Regions from separate parts of the Halomonas sp. BC1 genome, predicted to be linked through region 2. Evidence: predicted binding sites of a transcription regulator. Region 2 holds the regulator's gene; each other region holds the start of a gene.

Region 1 (3,207 bases), on a different contig from region 2:
AAGCGGTTGAGCGCCTGACGCCAGATCCCGGCCACTTTAGAGACATAGGCGGGACTGCGCTGACGACCTTCAATTTTGACGGCGCTAATACCCAGGTCGCGTAGCTCCGGCAATAGCTCCAGGGTATTGAGGCTGGTGGGTTCCTCAATGGCGTGATAGGTCTCGCCCGCCACCTCGAAGCGACCCTTGCATAGGGTGGGGTAGCCCGCGCGCTCGCCTTCGGCGTAGCGGTCGATAAGAACATTGTTAAGGCGCGACTCTAAGCCCTCAGGCGTTTCTTCCCAGCGGACATGGGCCGCTGGCGAGCAGACGCCCCGGGTATTGGGCGATTCGCCGGTCAGGTAGGAGGAGAGATAGCAGCGTCCTTCGGCCATGATGCACAGGCTGCCGAAAGCGAACACCTCCAGTTCTACCGGTGTTTGCTTGGCCAGGTCGCGTACCTGAGTGATTGACAGTACCCGTGGCAGTACGGCGCGCTTGATGCCGAAATGCTGGTGGTAAAAGCGAAGCGCTTCATGGCTGGTCGCCGAACCCTGCACTGAAAGGTGCCGCGAGATTTCAGGGTGATGGCGAGTAGCGTAGTCGAGCAGTCCCATATCGGCGAGAATCAGTGCATCCACGCCCAGTTCGGCGGCCTGGTCTACGGCCCGAGTCCAGTGTTGCCAGCCATCGGGCTGGGGATAGGTATTAATAGCGCAAAAAACGCGTTTGCCATGTCGGTGGGCGTAATCGATCCCCTCGCGGGCACGTTTGTCGGTAAAGTTTAGTCCGGCGAATTGCCGTGCGTTGGTGATGTTCTGGAAACCGAAATAGACAGCGTCGGCACCTTCATCTACGGCGCGCTTGAGGGCGGGCAGGTTGCCAGCGGGACATACAAGCTCCATAGCGAGACTCCTTGCGGGAAAAGTCCGAGCATTTTAGTCACCTATTTTTTGTCGGCTTTTGACACAGGTCATATCGGGGTGGCTTTCAAAAGAGGATAACGCTGCAGAGTAGGCAAGCTGGATGCAGGCAGTTTTTAAAACGTATATTGTATGAATATTAACCAATGCTTGCTGCACCCACTTCCAGAGATCTTTTTCAGAGACCTCTTTTAGAGCCCCTTTTCAGAGACCTTTTTCTATCATGCAAGATGAACTGCTCTTCAATCGCCCCCTGGTAGAGAAATATGACCGCCCAGGTCCGCGATACACCTCTTATCCCACCGCGCCCCAATTTCATGCTGCGTTTGCCGAGGATGATTACCGTAGCGCCGCCGAGCGCAGTAATCGGGTCGCAGTACCCAAGCCGCTTTCGGTCTATGTGCATATCCCGTTCTGCAAAAGCCTGTGCTACTACTGCGCCTGCAACAAAATCATTACTCATAATACCGAGCGAGCCGCCGAATACCTCCAGTGGTTAAAACAGGAGATACGTGTTCAGGGAGCGCTGTTCGATACCACCCGGCAAATGACCCAATTACATTTGGGCGGCGGCACCCCAACCTACTTAAGCAACGCCCAGCTAAGCGAACTGATGGCGGCGCTAGACGAAGCTTTTCACTTCGCTGCACCCGAAGAGCGCGAATTCTCGCTGGAGGTAGACCCCCGCACCGTGACCCCCGAACAGGTGTACGAGCTCTACACGCTGGGCTTCAATCGGTTGAGCTTCGGCGTTCAGGACTTCGATCACGACGTGCAGCAAGCGGTCAATCGCGTCCAGAGCGAAGAGCAGGTGGTATCCCTGGTCAAGGCTGCCCGCGAGGCGGGGTTTGAATCGGTCAGCGTTGACCTGATCTACGGTTTGCCGCTGCAGACGGTGGCGAGTTTCGATACGACGCTAACCAAGATTATTGACCTGCAACCGGACCGCATTGCCGCTTATAGCTACGCTCATCTGCCCGAACTGTTTAAAGCTCAGCGGCTAATTCGCCCTGAAGACATGCCGCCACCCGAGCGCAAACTGGAGCTGCTGGAGCTTACGATTAACCGCCTGACGGCCGCAGGGTATGTCTACATCGGCATGGATCACTTCGCCCTTCCGAATGACGAGCTGAGCTTGGCCCGTGAAAATGGCACTCTGCAGCGCAATTTTCAGGGCTACTCTACCCACGCCGACTGCGACATGATTGGGCTGGGCATTACCTCGATTGGTAAGGTGGGCGATACCTATAGCCAAAACGTCAAGGAAACTGCCCAGTATCAGCATCGCTTGGATGAAGGGCGTTTACCGGTCTTCCGTGGCTATCGCCTTAGCGATGACGACCGCCTGCGCCGCGATGTCATTAATACTCTGATGTGTCACGGCCGCCTTGAATTTGCCGCTATCGAGGCCCGGCACAACATCGATTTTCGCAGCTACTTCGCGAGTGCCTTGGCGAGCCTCGAAGAGATGGCGGACGACGGACTAATTGCTTTGCGCGACCATGAAATCGAGGTGCTGCCGTCGGGGCGATTGATGATCCGCAACCTGGCCATGGCGTTCGACGCCTACCTGAAACCAACGGAAAACCGTTATTCGCGCACGGTGTAATTTCAACAGCGCCAACCGTCTATTCCTTTACGTTGGCCGCTCTATCACCTTGGGGGTAGATAGGGTGTATATGGAGGTAATCACGCAGTAATTCTGATGTCGATCGCGCAGACTTCTCCTCATGGAACCCGCCTGACGGGTAACGCAAATTTCCGAGGAGCCTGGAGATCGACCATGAGTCACTTCATAGATCGGCTGAATTTCTTCCGCAAGTCCCGTGAGCCCTTCGCCAACGAACACGGTGAACTGCGCAGCGAATCCCGCCAATGGGAAGATAGCTATCGTGCCCGCTGGCAGCACGACAAAGTGGTCCGCAGCACCCACGGTGTTAACTGCACCGGTTCGTGTAGCTGGAAAATTTACGTTAAAAACGGTCTGGTGACCTGGGAGACCCAGCAGACCGACTACCCCCGTACCCGCCCCGACCTACCCAACCATGAACCGCGTGGCTGCCCACGCGGTGCCAGCTACTCCTGGTATATGTACAGCGCCAACCGTCTCAAGTACCCGTTGGTTCGCAAGCCGCTGCTGGCCCTATGGCGCGAAGCGCTCAAGGCGCATCCAGACCCGGTCGATGCTTGGGCGTCGATTGTCGAAGACCCGGCTAAGACCAAGCAGTACAAGCGTGCTCGCGGTATGGGTGGTTTTGTACGTGGTGACTGGGATGAGCTTAACGAACTGGTAGCGGCCTCGAAC
Region 2 (3,207 bases):
CCTTGTCTCATCGTCAGGAGCAGGGCGCTGTGCCGGTTGCCTTGGCAGCCCGAGTCGAAGCGTTGGCGGAGTTCATCGGCAATCGGCCAGTGGTGGGGTGGCAGCTGGATACCTTGCTGGCGCCGCTTGGTCGGATGTTCAAAGCCACGCTGGGGTTTGGGCTACCCAATGCCCAAGTCGATCTGGCCAGGCTGCACGCTCGTCAGCTACGCCGCTTGCATCCCCAGGCAGAGGTCGGCCCGAGCATCAACGAAGCGCTGTCATGCTGGTCTTTGCCGCTGGCCTGGCCCTCGGTGCACAGCGAGGCCACGGCGGCGGCGCTGCTCTATCAGCGCCTGCAGAGTGAGCGCCTTTTCACGGTGTGAGCCGACGCGCTGCCGCTCGGTGTGGCCAGAGGCCGACGATGGGTTTGTATTGGGTCGCGCCTGCGAGTCTTGTAGAATAGCCGCTGCTCCTTCACCCATCGGCAGTACAACGACCATGTTATCACCTGACTTTTTCGACCCCTCCTCGGCGACGCGTGCCACCAATGCGGCGCCTGAACAGCAGCCTGAACTTCAGGATGCCAAACAGAAGCGCGAATTCAACAAGTTGCAGAAGCGTCTTCGTCGTGAAGTGGGCAACGCCATCATCGATTACAACATGATCGATGAGGGTGATCGGGTCATGGTATGCCTGTCGGGTGGCAAGGACAGCTACACCATGCTGGAAATCCTGCGCAATCTGCAGCGCAATGCGCCGGTCAACTTTTCCCTGGTGGCAGTCAATCTCGACCAGAAACAGCCGGGCTTTCCCGAGCACGTGTTGCCCCGTTACCTTGATAAGCTGGGTGTGGAGTACCACATTCTGGAGCGGGATACCTATTCGGTGGTGAAGGAGAAAACCCCGGAAGGCAAGACCACCTGCGCGCTCTGCTCGCGGCTGCGTCGCGGGTCACTTTACGGGTTTGCCGAGGAGATCGGCGCCAACAAGATTGCCCTGGGTCACCACCGGGAAGACATCCTCGAGACGCTGTTTCTCAACATGTTCTTTGGCGGGACCTTGAAGGCCATGCCGCCCAAGCTGCTGTCCGACGACGGCAAGAACATCGTGATCCGCCCCCTGGCCTACTGCAAGGAAGCGGACATTGCCGAATTCTCACGGCTGATGGAGTTTCCGATCATTCCCTGCAACCTGTGCGGGTCGCAGCCCAACATGCAGCGTCAGATCGTCAAGGACATGCTGGCCGAATGGGACAAGAAGCACCCGGGTCGCTTGGAAAGCATGTTCAAGGCCGTCACCAATGTGGCGCCTTCCCAATTGGCCGACCGGGCGCTGTTCGACTTCGTCGGGCTGGAAGCCAAACAGGCGGCGCTGATGGAAGGGCGTATTCAGGCGTTCAACGTGAGCTGATCGCCTGCTCCTCTTCTTCGGCCAGGGTGATGAGCCGCTGCAGGTCGAGAATATTGACCTCTCGGCCCGAGACGGCCACCACGTTCTGCTGCTGAAAGCGGCTCAGGATACGGCTGACGGTCTCGACGGCCAAGCCCAGGTAGTTCCCCATATCGGCGCGGGACATGGAGAGCCGGAAGCTGTAGGGCGAGTAGCCGCGCCGCCGGAAGCGGTCGGAGAGGGTAATCAGGAAGCTGGCCAGCCGCTGGTCGGCGGTCTTGCGCGATAGCAGGCGCATCATGCGCCGATCGTCACGCAGCTCCTTGCTCATGCTGCGGTAAAGCTGGCCGCGCAGCTCCGGCAGCTCTTCCGATAGGGTGTCCAGGCGGTCGAAAGGAATCTCGCACACCGTGGTGGTTTCCAGGGCGATCACGCTGCCGGGATACTGCTCTTCATCGATACCATCCAACCCCACCAGCTCGCTGGGCAGATAGAAGTTGGTCAACTGATCGTTGCCGTTGCCTTCGCTGGTCACCTGTTTCAGGCTGCCGGAACGTACCGCATAGACGCTGGTGAACGCATCGCCCTGGCGAAACAGCGGTTCGCCCTTCTTGAGCGGTGCGCGGCGGCGGATGATGGCGTCGAACTGGCTCATATCCTCCAGCTCCAGAGCGAGCGGTAGGCACAGCGAGCTGAGGCTGCAGGTCTGGCAGCGCGCCTCTTGCAGCAGTGAACGTCGTTGGCTGGCAGGATATGGCATGTTGTTCTCCCTTTTCATTAGCCATCATAGGGTCAGGGGGTGGATATCTCAAGGTGCCGTTTATACGATCTTCGAGTAGCGTTGCGATGACTGGCTTGGCAGGCGCGCATCGAACGCCATGGCCAGGTGGCGAATCAGCAGCCGCCCGGTCGGTGTTGCCCGCAGGCGGTTCCCTTCGCGCTGCAGCAGGCCATCCCGCTCGGCGGGCTGCAGGCGCTCCAGCGCGCTGGCGAAGTAGGCGGGCGCGTCGATGTGCCAACGTTGGCCAACGCTGGCCAGGTCAATTTCCATATCGCACATCAGGCGCTCGATGACGTCTCTCCGCATTAGGTCGTCCTTATTTAAACGTACTCCTTTGACGGTTGCCAGCCGACCTTCATCCAATGCCGCTTCATACGCGGCCAGCTGGGTGGGGTTCTGGGCATACAGATCATCGATACGGGAAATGGCCGAAACGCCCAAGCCAATCAGGTCGCACTGGGCGTGGCTGGAGTAGCCCTGGAAGTTACGCTGCAGAGTGCCTTGGCGCTGGGCCTGGGCGAGGCTGTCGTCCGGGCGGGCAAAGTGGTCCATGCCGATATGCACATAGCCTGCCTGAGTGAGCATCTCGATGGTGGTGCGCAGGATCGCCAGCTTCTCGTCGGCGCTGGGCAGGTCTGTCTCGCTGATGCGCCGCTGGGGGGCAAAGCGGCTGGGCATGTGGGCGTAATTGAACACCGACAAGCGGGCCGGGTTGAGGTCGATGACCTGGCCAAGCGTGTCGGCAAAGCTCTGCTCGGTCTGAAACGGTAGCCCGTAAATCAGATCCAGATTGAGGGAGCGAAAGCCCAGCCGATGTGCTTCGTCCATCAGGGTTTCGGTCATGACCTTGGGCTGCACGCGGTTGATGGCCGCCTGTACCCTAGGGTTCAGGTCCTGGACGCCCAGACTGAGGCGATTGAAACCCAGCGACTGCAGGTGGCGCAGGGTAAAGACATCTGCTTCACGGGGGTCGATCTCGATGGCGTAATCGCGGTCAGGAGCGTTGGAGAGCCCAAACCTCGCGTCCAACCTGTCTACCAGGTCGCTCATTTGCG
Region 3 (3,207 bases), on a different contig from region 2:
TGGCAGTGGCTGGCCGAGACCGACCTGCCAGTGGGCTATTTCTCCGGCCTGCGGGACCACAAGTTCAACACCCTGGCCAACCGCCTGGCGCAGCACGCGCCGCGCCTGCGCCACTGGGCGCTGCCGGGCGGCCATAACCTGCACGTGGAACACCCCAAGGCCATGGCAGGGCATTTGGCACAGCAACTGGCGCAGCACTTCGCACAAACGCTGCCGCGCTGAGGCGCGGCAAGCGCATGGTGCACTGAGTCAGTACGTGGCTCACTGAATCAGCAGTAGCCAGGGCAGACCAATGGCCAGCCAGGCCACCAGGAACAGCAGCCCGAAGATGGCCCCCAGGCGCCAGTACAGCGCGCTGGGCAAGTAGCCACTGCCGTAATACACCGGGCTGGGGCCGGTGCCATAAGGGGTCAGGATGCCCATGAAGCCCAGGGTGGGCAGCAACAGCAGAATGAACAGCTGCATGTCCAGCCCTGCAATGCCCGAAGCCGCCGCCAGCATGACCGGCAGCAGTGCGGTCACGTGGGCGGTGATGCTGGCGAAGAAGTAGTGCAGGACATAGAAGATGACCACCAGGGCGACCATGGCCACCAGTGGGTCGAAGTGGCTGATCTGCCCACCTACCAGGTTGCCGAACCAGCCCACGAAGCCCACCTGGCTCAAGCCACCCGCCAGAGCCACCAGGGTGGCAAACCACACGAAGGTGTTCCAGGCGGCGCGGTTATCGAGAATGTCGTTCCAGCTCACCATGCCGGTCAGCAGCATGCCGCAGATGACCACCAGCCCCACCAGCGACGCCGATACCCGGTCGCCAGCGAAGATCCACAGCAGCAGCGCGGTGACCACCATGATAACCAGCACGATTTCGTGGCGGGTCAGCGGGCCCAGGTTCTGCAGCTCCCCTTTCGCCCAGTCGGAGATCTCATCCCCGGCCTTTACCTCCGGGGCGCACAGCCAGTAGCACAGCAGCGGCACCAACAGCAGCAGAAGGACCCCCACCGGCACCACCGCCACGAACCACTGCCCCCAACTGATATGGATGCCCGTGGCGCTTTCGGTGAGCGCGATGGCCAGCAGGTTCGGTGCCAGGGCGGTGAGAAACATCGAGCTGGTCACGCAGGTGGCCGCAATGGCAGTCCACATCAGGAAGCTTCCCATACGCTTCATGCTGGGGTCGTTGGGGTGCGAGTCGTACAGCGGTGGCAGGTTACGAATGACCGGATAGATGGTGCCTGCGCTGCGCGCCGTATTGGAGGGCGTAAAGGGGGCCAGAATGCCATCGGCGATCATCACCGCGTAGCCCAGGGTCAGCGTGCGCTTGCCCATGGCGTGCACCAGCCACAGCGAGATCCGCCGCCCCAGCCCGGTCTTTTCATACCCCAGGGCAAACATGAAGGCACCGAAAATCAGCCAGACGGTAGCGTTGGTGAACCCCGAGACCGCCCAGGCGAAGGCCTGGTTGGCGGCGTTGAAGCCGTCGTTGGCCAGCTGCTCCGGGGAGAACAGCACCCAGCGGGAAAGCAGCGCCACCAGGGTAACGCCAACCAGCCCGATGACCGCGCCGGGCAGGGGTTCCAGAATCAGGCCGACCACGCAGCCCATGAAGATGGCGAAGAAGTACCAGGCATGGGGCGGTAGCCCGGCCGGGATAGGCAGCAGGGCGATCACCAGCGTGGTGGCCAGTGGCGCGAGCAGCGGCCAGCGAGAGTGGAGCGAAGCGCTGAGGTTCATGGCGGTCTCTCGATAAGTTGTCGGCAAGCCGTAGCGCCTTGCCTGAGTGAGCACAGCAGAGATGAGGTTCAGCGTGGTGTTTCACGGGTGTCAGGGAAAGCATAGGCAAGGCAAGTCGCGGTTTATTTGATCTATATCAATCATGCTTTAGATCAAGGCCGAGAGCCTGCCGGGCTGTGATAACGTCGCTTCATCAGCAGGGCGGCAGGCCGTGCGCAGGCCGGAATCGCGTCATGAGAAGCCCGTCATGAGAAGTCCGTCATGAGAAGTGCAGCCGAACAAGGGGGTGCCATGCAGCAGCAGGATGTGGATATCGTCATCGTCGGCGGTGGGGGCGCGGGCCTGCGGGCCGCTATCGCGGCCGCTGAGCAGGCCAAACAGGGCGGTCACGCGCAGCGCATCGCGCTGGTGTCCAAGGTGTATCCCATGCGTTCCCACACGGTGGCAGCCGAAGGGGGCGCAGCCGCGGTGACCAGTGACGAGGACTCGTTTCAGGCGCACTTCGACGACACGGTTTCCGGGGGCGACTGGCTGGTGGAGCAGGGCGTGGTGGACTACTTCGTGCGCCATGCCTATCAGGAGCTGGTGCAGATGGAGCGCTGGGGGTGCCCCTGGAGCCGCCAGCCCGATGGCCGCATACAGGTGCGCCGCTTTGGTGGCATGAAAACGGCGCGCACCTGGTTTGCTGCCGACAAGACCGGCTTCCATATGCTGCACACGCTGTTTCAGACCTCGCTGAAATACCCCGAGATCGAACGCTTCGACGAGTACTTCGTGCTGGACCTGGCCGTGCACGAAGGGGCCGTGGTGGGCGTCATTGCCCTGCAGGTCGCCACGGGCGAGCTGCTGCTGTTGCGTGCCAAGGCAGTGGTGTTGGCCACCGGCGGAGCCGGGCGGCTGTTTCGCTTCAACACCAATGCGGGCATCGTCACCGGTGACGGCATGGCCATGGCCTACCGCCACGGCGTGGCGCTGCGCGACATGGAGTTCGTGCAGTACCACCCCACCGGCCTGCCCGGCTCGGGCATCCTGATCACCGAAGCGTGCCGGGGGGAAGGCGGTATTCTGCTCAACAAGGAGGGGTACCGCTACCTCCAGGACTACGGCCTGGGGCCGGAAACACCCCTGGGCAAGCCGGAAAACAAGTACATGGAGCTGGGCCCTCGGGACAAGCTCTCCCAGGCGTTCTGGCAGGAGCAGCAGGCCGGGCGTACCGGCAAGTTTGGCGACAGCGACGTGGTCTATCTCGACCTTCGCCACCTGGGCGCCGACTATCTGCATGAGCGCCTGCCGTTCATCTGCGAGCTGGCCAAATCCTATATCAACGTCGACCCCGTCAAGGAGCCGATCCCGATTCGGCCTGCGGTGCACTACACCATGGGCGGCATCGAAACCGATCCCCAGTGCGAAACGACCATTGCGGGGCTGTACGCCGCCGGGGAGTGTGCCTCGGTAGGTCTGCATGGGGCCAACCGG
Region 4 (3,207 bases), on a different contig from region 2:
TGGTGCCTGTAGTATGCGTAGATAAGTCGACGGAGGAGCTGACCAGCATGGCGGCGTTGGTCGAAGAGTCACGCCGTACTGAGATCGAATGGGATCTAGTTTTCACAGCTGCCATGGACGACCCAAAAGATGACACTGAAGTCGAGCGGCAGCTCCAGCGTATGATGCAGTCGCTGCAAATGGGTAATATCACCGCTTATCTTGCCTTCGATCATCACGGCAATGCGGTTAACGTCGGCTAGGGACGGTTACCATGGAGCACTATTTCCTCATCAAGCACCTGCACATGACGGCCGCTGCGCTGAGCATCACACTCTTCGTAGTGCGCGCCTGGTGGTCAGTACAGGAAAGCCCGCGACTCAACGCCCGTTGGGTCAAGGTATTGCCTCACCTCATCGATACGGCTCTGTTGGGGCTGGGGGTGACTTTGATGGTGTTGCTTTCCGTTTGGCCCTGGCAGCTTCCTTGGCTTGGCGCCAAGTTACTGGCGCTGCTGGCCTATATCGGTATTGGCACCATTGCGATTAAGCGCGGGGCGACGCCAACGGTGCGAGCCTTGGCAGCGGTAGTGGCGGTGGCTATCTTCGCCTATATGGTGGGGGCCGCTGTTCATCACAGCCCGCTTTCCTGGCTAGCCTGAATTGCGGCTATTTTCTGCCTCACTCCTCACTCCTCACTCCTCACTCCTCACTCCTCACTCCTCACTCCTCACTTTTATTGCGCCATTGAGTGGGCGGCATGGCCGCTCCCTTCGTGGCGCCCGAGCTGGGCGAGTAATTCCAGGTCGATATCGTCATAGGCGATTATCTCGCCACCATGAACTTCTGCGAACTGCTCGCACGCTCATGGCTGGAGAACGGCGCAAGGGTGTGGCCCATGCTGCCTCGCTGGTCATGGCCGACCACATACCAAGCGTCTGCTGCAGGGATAAAGGCATCGTCTTTAGGTGCTTCCCAGGGTGTCACGCCGACATCATGCACATAGGCGTGGCGCAGCTGGGCCTGATTTTCGGGTTGCTGGAGGAAAACGAACATCTCCAGCGTGGAGCAGAATTTGTGCGCGTCACTGTGGCGCTCCATAAACAGGCTGATGCAACACATAGTCTTGACGCATGTCATTACCGTGCGTCTCAGCAACACTTAGCATCAGTGGCCTAGTGTTTGCCGATGATGCCTTTACCCTGGAGTGACTGCTATGTCATTGCTGTCTTTACCTTTTTCCAAGCCCTCTTTTTCCATTTCCCCTCCTATAACGCCTAGCCATTTGATACGTCTCCTTGATCCACGGGTACCTTTTACAATTAAGCAACATATCGTCGAGCCTTTACTCAACCGTACTTTTGCTATGCCGCTTGCAGAGGGGGAATTCGATGCTTTGGAAGGTCGGTGCATTAGTCTCAACATCGCCGATTTAGGTATGACGCTAAGCCTGACGCTTGAATCGCAGCGCTTGATGTTATGTCGCGAGAAAGGCGAGGCAACCATTCGTGGAGGTTGGCGTGAATTCTTGTGCCTTGCCACGCGCCGCGAAGATCCCGACAGCCTGTTTTTCCAGCGTCGCTTAATCATTGAAGGGGATACAGAGCTGGGGTTGACGCTCAAGAATCTACTTGACGGTTGCGAGGAAGGCCTTGCACAAGGGCGTTTGGGTGAACTGTTGTTGGGGCTGGAGCGTTTGGTACGCAAAGAGTGACCCAGACTTCTGAACTGCTACTAACAAGCGGCCCCAGTATAATACCGAGGCCGTCCATAATTAAGCTGCGTCGAGGGGGCGTGAAGGCCCAAAGTGCTCAAAGTGTCGGCGATCCTTGTCGACTCCCAGCTCGGACAAAGCGCTGTTAATCGCCGTCATGAATCCTTGAGGGCCGACGAAATAGCAGCGCGCCTTAAGATCAGGCAGGTAGTGAGCTAATAAGCTGCGGTCGATACGACCAATATGTTCGGCTTCGTTGCCGCGCTCATGAATGCGGACAGCCTTAAGACGTTGAGGATACTCGCTCTTCAGCGCCTCTAATTCGCCTTTAAAGGCCTGGTGGTCGGCATCCAGAGCCGCGTGTAGATAGATGACTTGCCGCCCAAGGGACAAGGCATGTCTTGCCATGGGGAGCAGGGGCGTTTGCCCAACGCCGCCGCTGGCAAGCAGCAGTGGTTCGTCACCTTCAATCAGCGTGAGGTCACCTGCTGGCGGTAGCAGTTCCAAGGTGTCGCCGGGTTGTAAGACATCGTGGAAGTGGCGGCTGACTTGGCCCTGCTCTTCGCGTTTGATCGAGATTCGATAGCTTTGACCATTTGGCGTGTCTGAGAGGCTGTAATGCCGATAAACCAGCTCGCCATTAATGGTTAGACGTACACCGATATACTGACCTGGCTCATGCTCAGCCACACGACCTCCATCCTCTGGCTCAAGGATAAAAGAGCGAATTAAAGCACTTTCCTGCTGGGTACTGGCAATCTTGAAACGGCGTGTGCCGCGCCATCCGCCCGGGCGCTGCTCAAATTCACGATAGCGCTGGTCTTCGAGGTCAATTAACAAGGCGGCAAGCTCGTTATATAGGGCGCCCCACGCATCGGCGATTTCCGGGGTGACAGCATCACCCAGCACTTCGCCAATCGCTGCCAGCAGGCATTCACCGACAATAGGGTACTGCTCGGGAAGAATGCCTAGCGAGACGTGTTTACTGACCACAATATCCAGAGTAGCCCGCGCCTGAGCTGGATTACCGCGTAGTTGCACATAGGCCAACACGGCGTTGGCCAGGGCACGGGGCTGACCACCGCTTTGCTGATGAACCTCATTAAAGAGGGGCTTGACCTCTGGGTAACGGGTAAACATCAGCGGATAGAAGCGCTGTGTAATCGCATTCAGGTGTTCGGCCACGACGGGAGCTGTCGCGTTGATCAGCTTTTCCTGCTCATGTGTTAGCACGGGTAATACCTCAATCGTTAAGATTCATTACACATGCATCTTAACGTCAAAAACTATAAATACCAACCAGGAAGGTGCCTTGTTAAGGAAACACTGCACAAATCCCGCCGTAGCTGCCGGATCGACACCGGCGGGGTAGAATCTGATCATCCCGCCACCGTCTGACAGAGCCGTCCTATGAAGCAGATCTCGTTCGCCCAGGCAGAGCACCAGAACAAGAAGAAGGTCACCCGCCGCGAGCGGTTTCTGGCCCAGATGGAGTCGCTAGTGCCTTGGCAACGG

Evidence for each region. The regulator FNR, encoded in region 2, switches genes on or off when oxygen is low (the NO sensors DNR and NnrR bind a similar motif). The targets are predictions, from matches to a motif close to TTGATNTANATCAA.
Region 1: the regulator FNR is predicted to act here: its motif matches at 943-956, upstream of hemN (oxygen-independent coproporphyrinogen III oxidase).
Region 3: the regulator FNR is predicted to act here: its motif matches at 1,858-1,871, upstream of B7L72_RS11895 (anion permease).
Region 4: the regulator FNR is predicted to act here: its motif matches at 1,105-1,118, upstream of ubiT (ubiquinone anaerobic biosynthesis accessory factor UbiT).

Annotation. Positions count from the first base shown of each region.
Region 1 covers NZ_LFGS01000011.1:56,687-59,893, forward strand. The annotation lists gene ubiU (ubiquinone anaerobic biosynthesis protein UbiU) at 1-884, opposite strand, end outside; gene hemN (oxygen-independent coproporphyrinogen III oxidase) at 1,126-2,511, shown strand; partial or broken gene B7L72_RS09075 (nitrate reductase subunit alpha) at 2,686-3,207, shown strand, end outside.
Region 2 covers NZ_LFGS01000004.1:482,003-485,209, reverse strand. The annotation lists gene B7L72_RS03840 (DNA polymerase III subunit epsilon) at 1-365, shown strand, start outside; gene ttcA (tRNA 2-thiocytidine(32) synthetase TtcA) at 481-1,392, shown strand; gene fnr (fumarate/nitrate reduction transcriptional regulator Fnr) at 1,379-2,131, opposite strand; gene hemN (oxygen-independent coproporphyrinogen III oxidase) at 2,192-3,207, opposite strand, start outside.
Region 3 covers NZ_LFGS01000015.1:113,425-116,631, forward strand. The annotation lists gene menH (2-succinyl-6-hydroxy-2,4-cyclohexadiene-1-carboxylate synthase) at 1-222, shown strand, start outside; gene B7L72_RS11895 (anion permease) at 262-1,731, opposite strand; partial or broken gene B7L72_RS11900 (FAD-binding protein) at 2,023-3,207, shown strand, end outside.
Region 4 covers NZ_LFGS01000011.1:43,986-47,192, forward strand. The annotation lists gene B7L72_RS08990 (ribonucleotide reductase subunit alpha) at 1-242, shown strand, start outside; gene B7L72_RS08995 (SirB2 family protein) at 254-640, shown strand; gene B7L72_RS09000 (nitrous oxide reductase accessory protein NosL) at 804-1,079, opposite strand; gene ubiT (ubiquinone anaerobic biosynthesis accessory factor UbiT) at 1,195-1,692, shown strand; gene hmpA (NO-inducible flavohemoprotein) at 1,753-2,925, opposite strand; gene B7L72_RS09015 (IS5 family transposase) at 3,103-3,207, shown strand, end outside.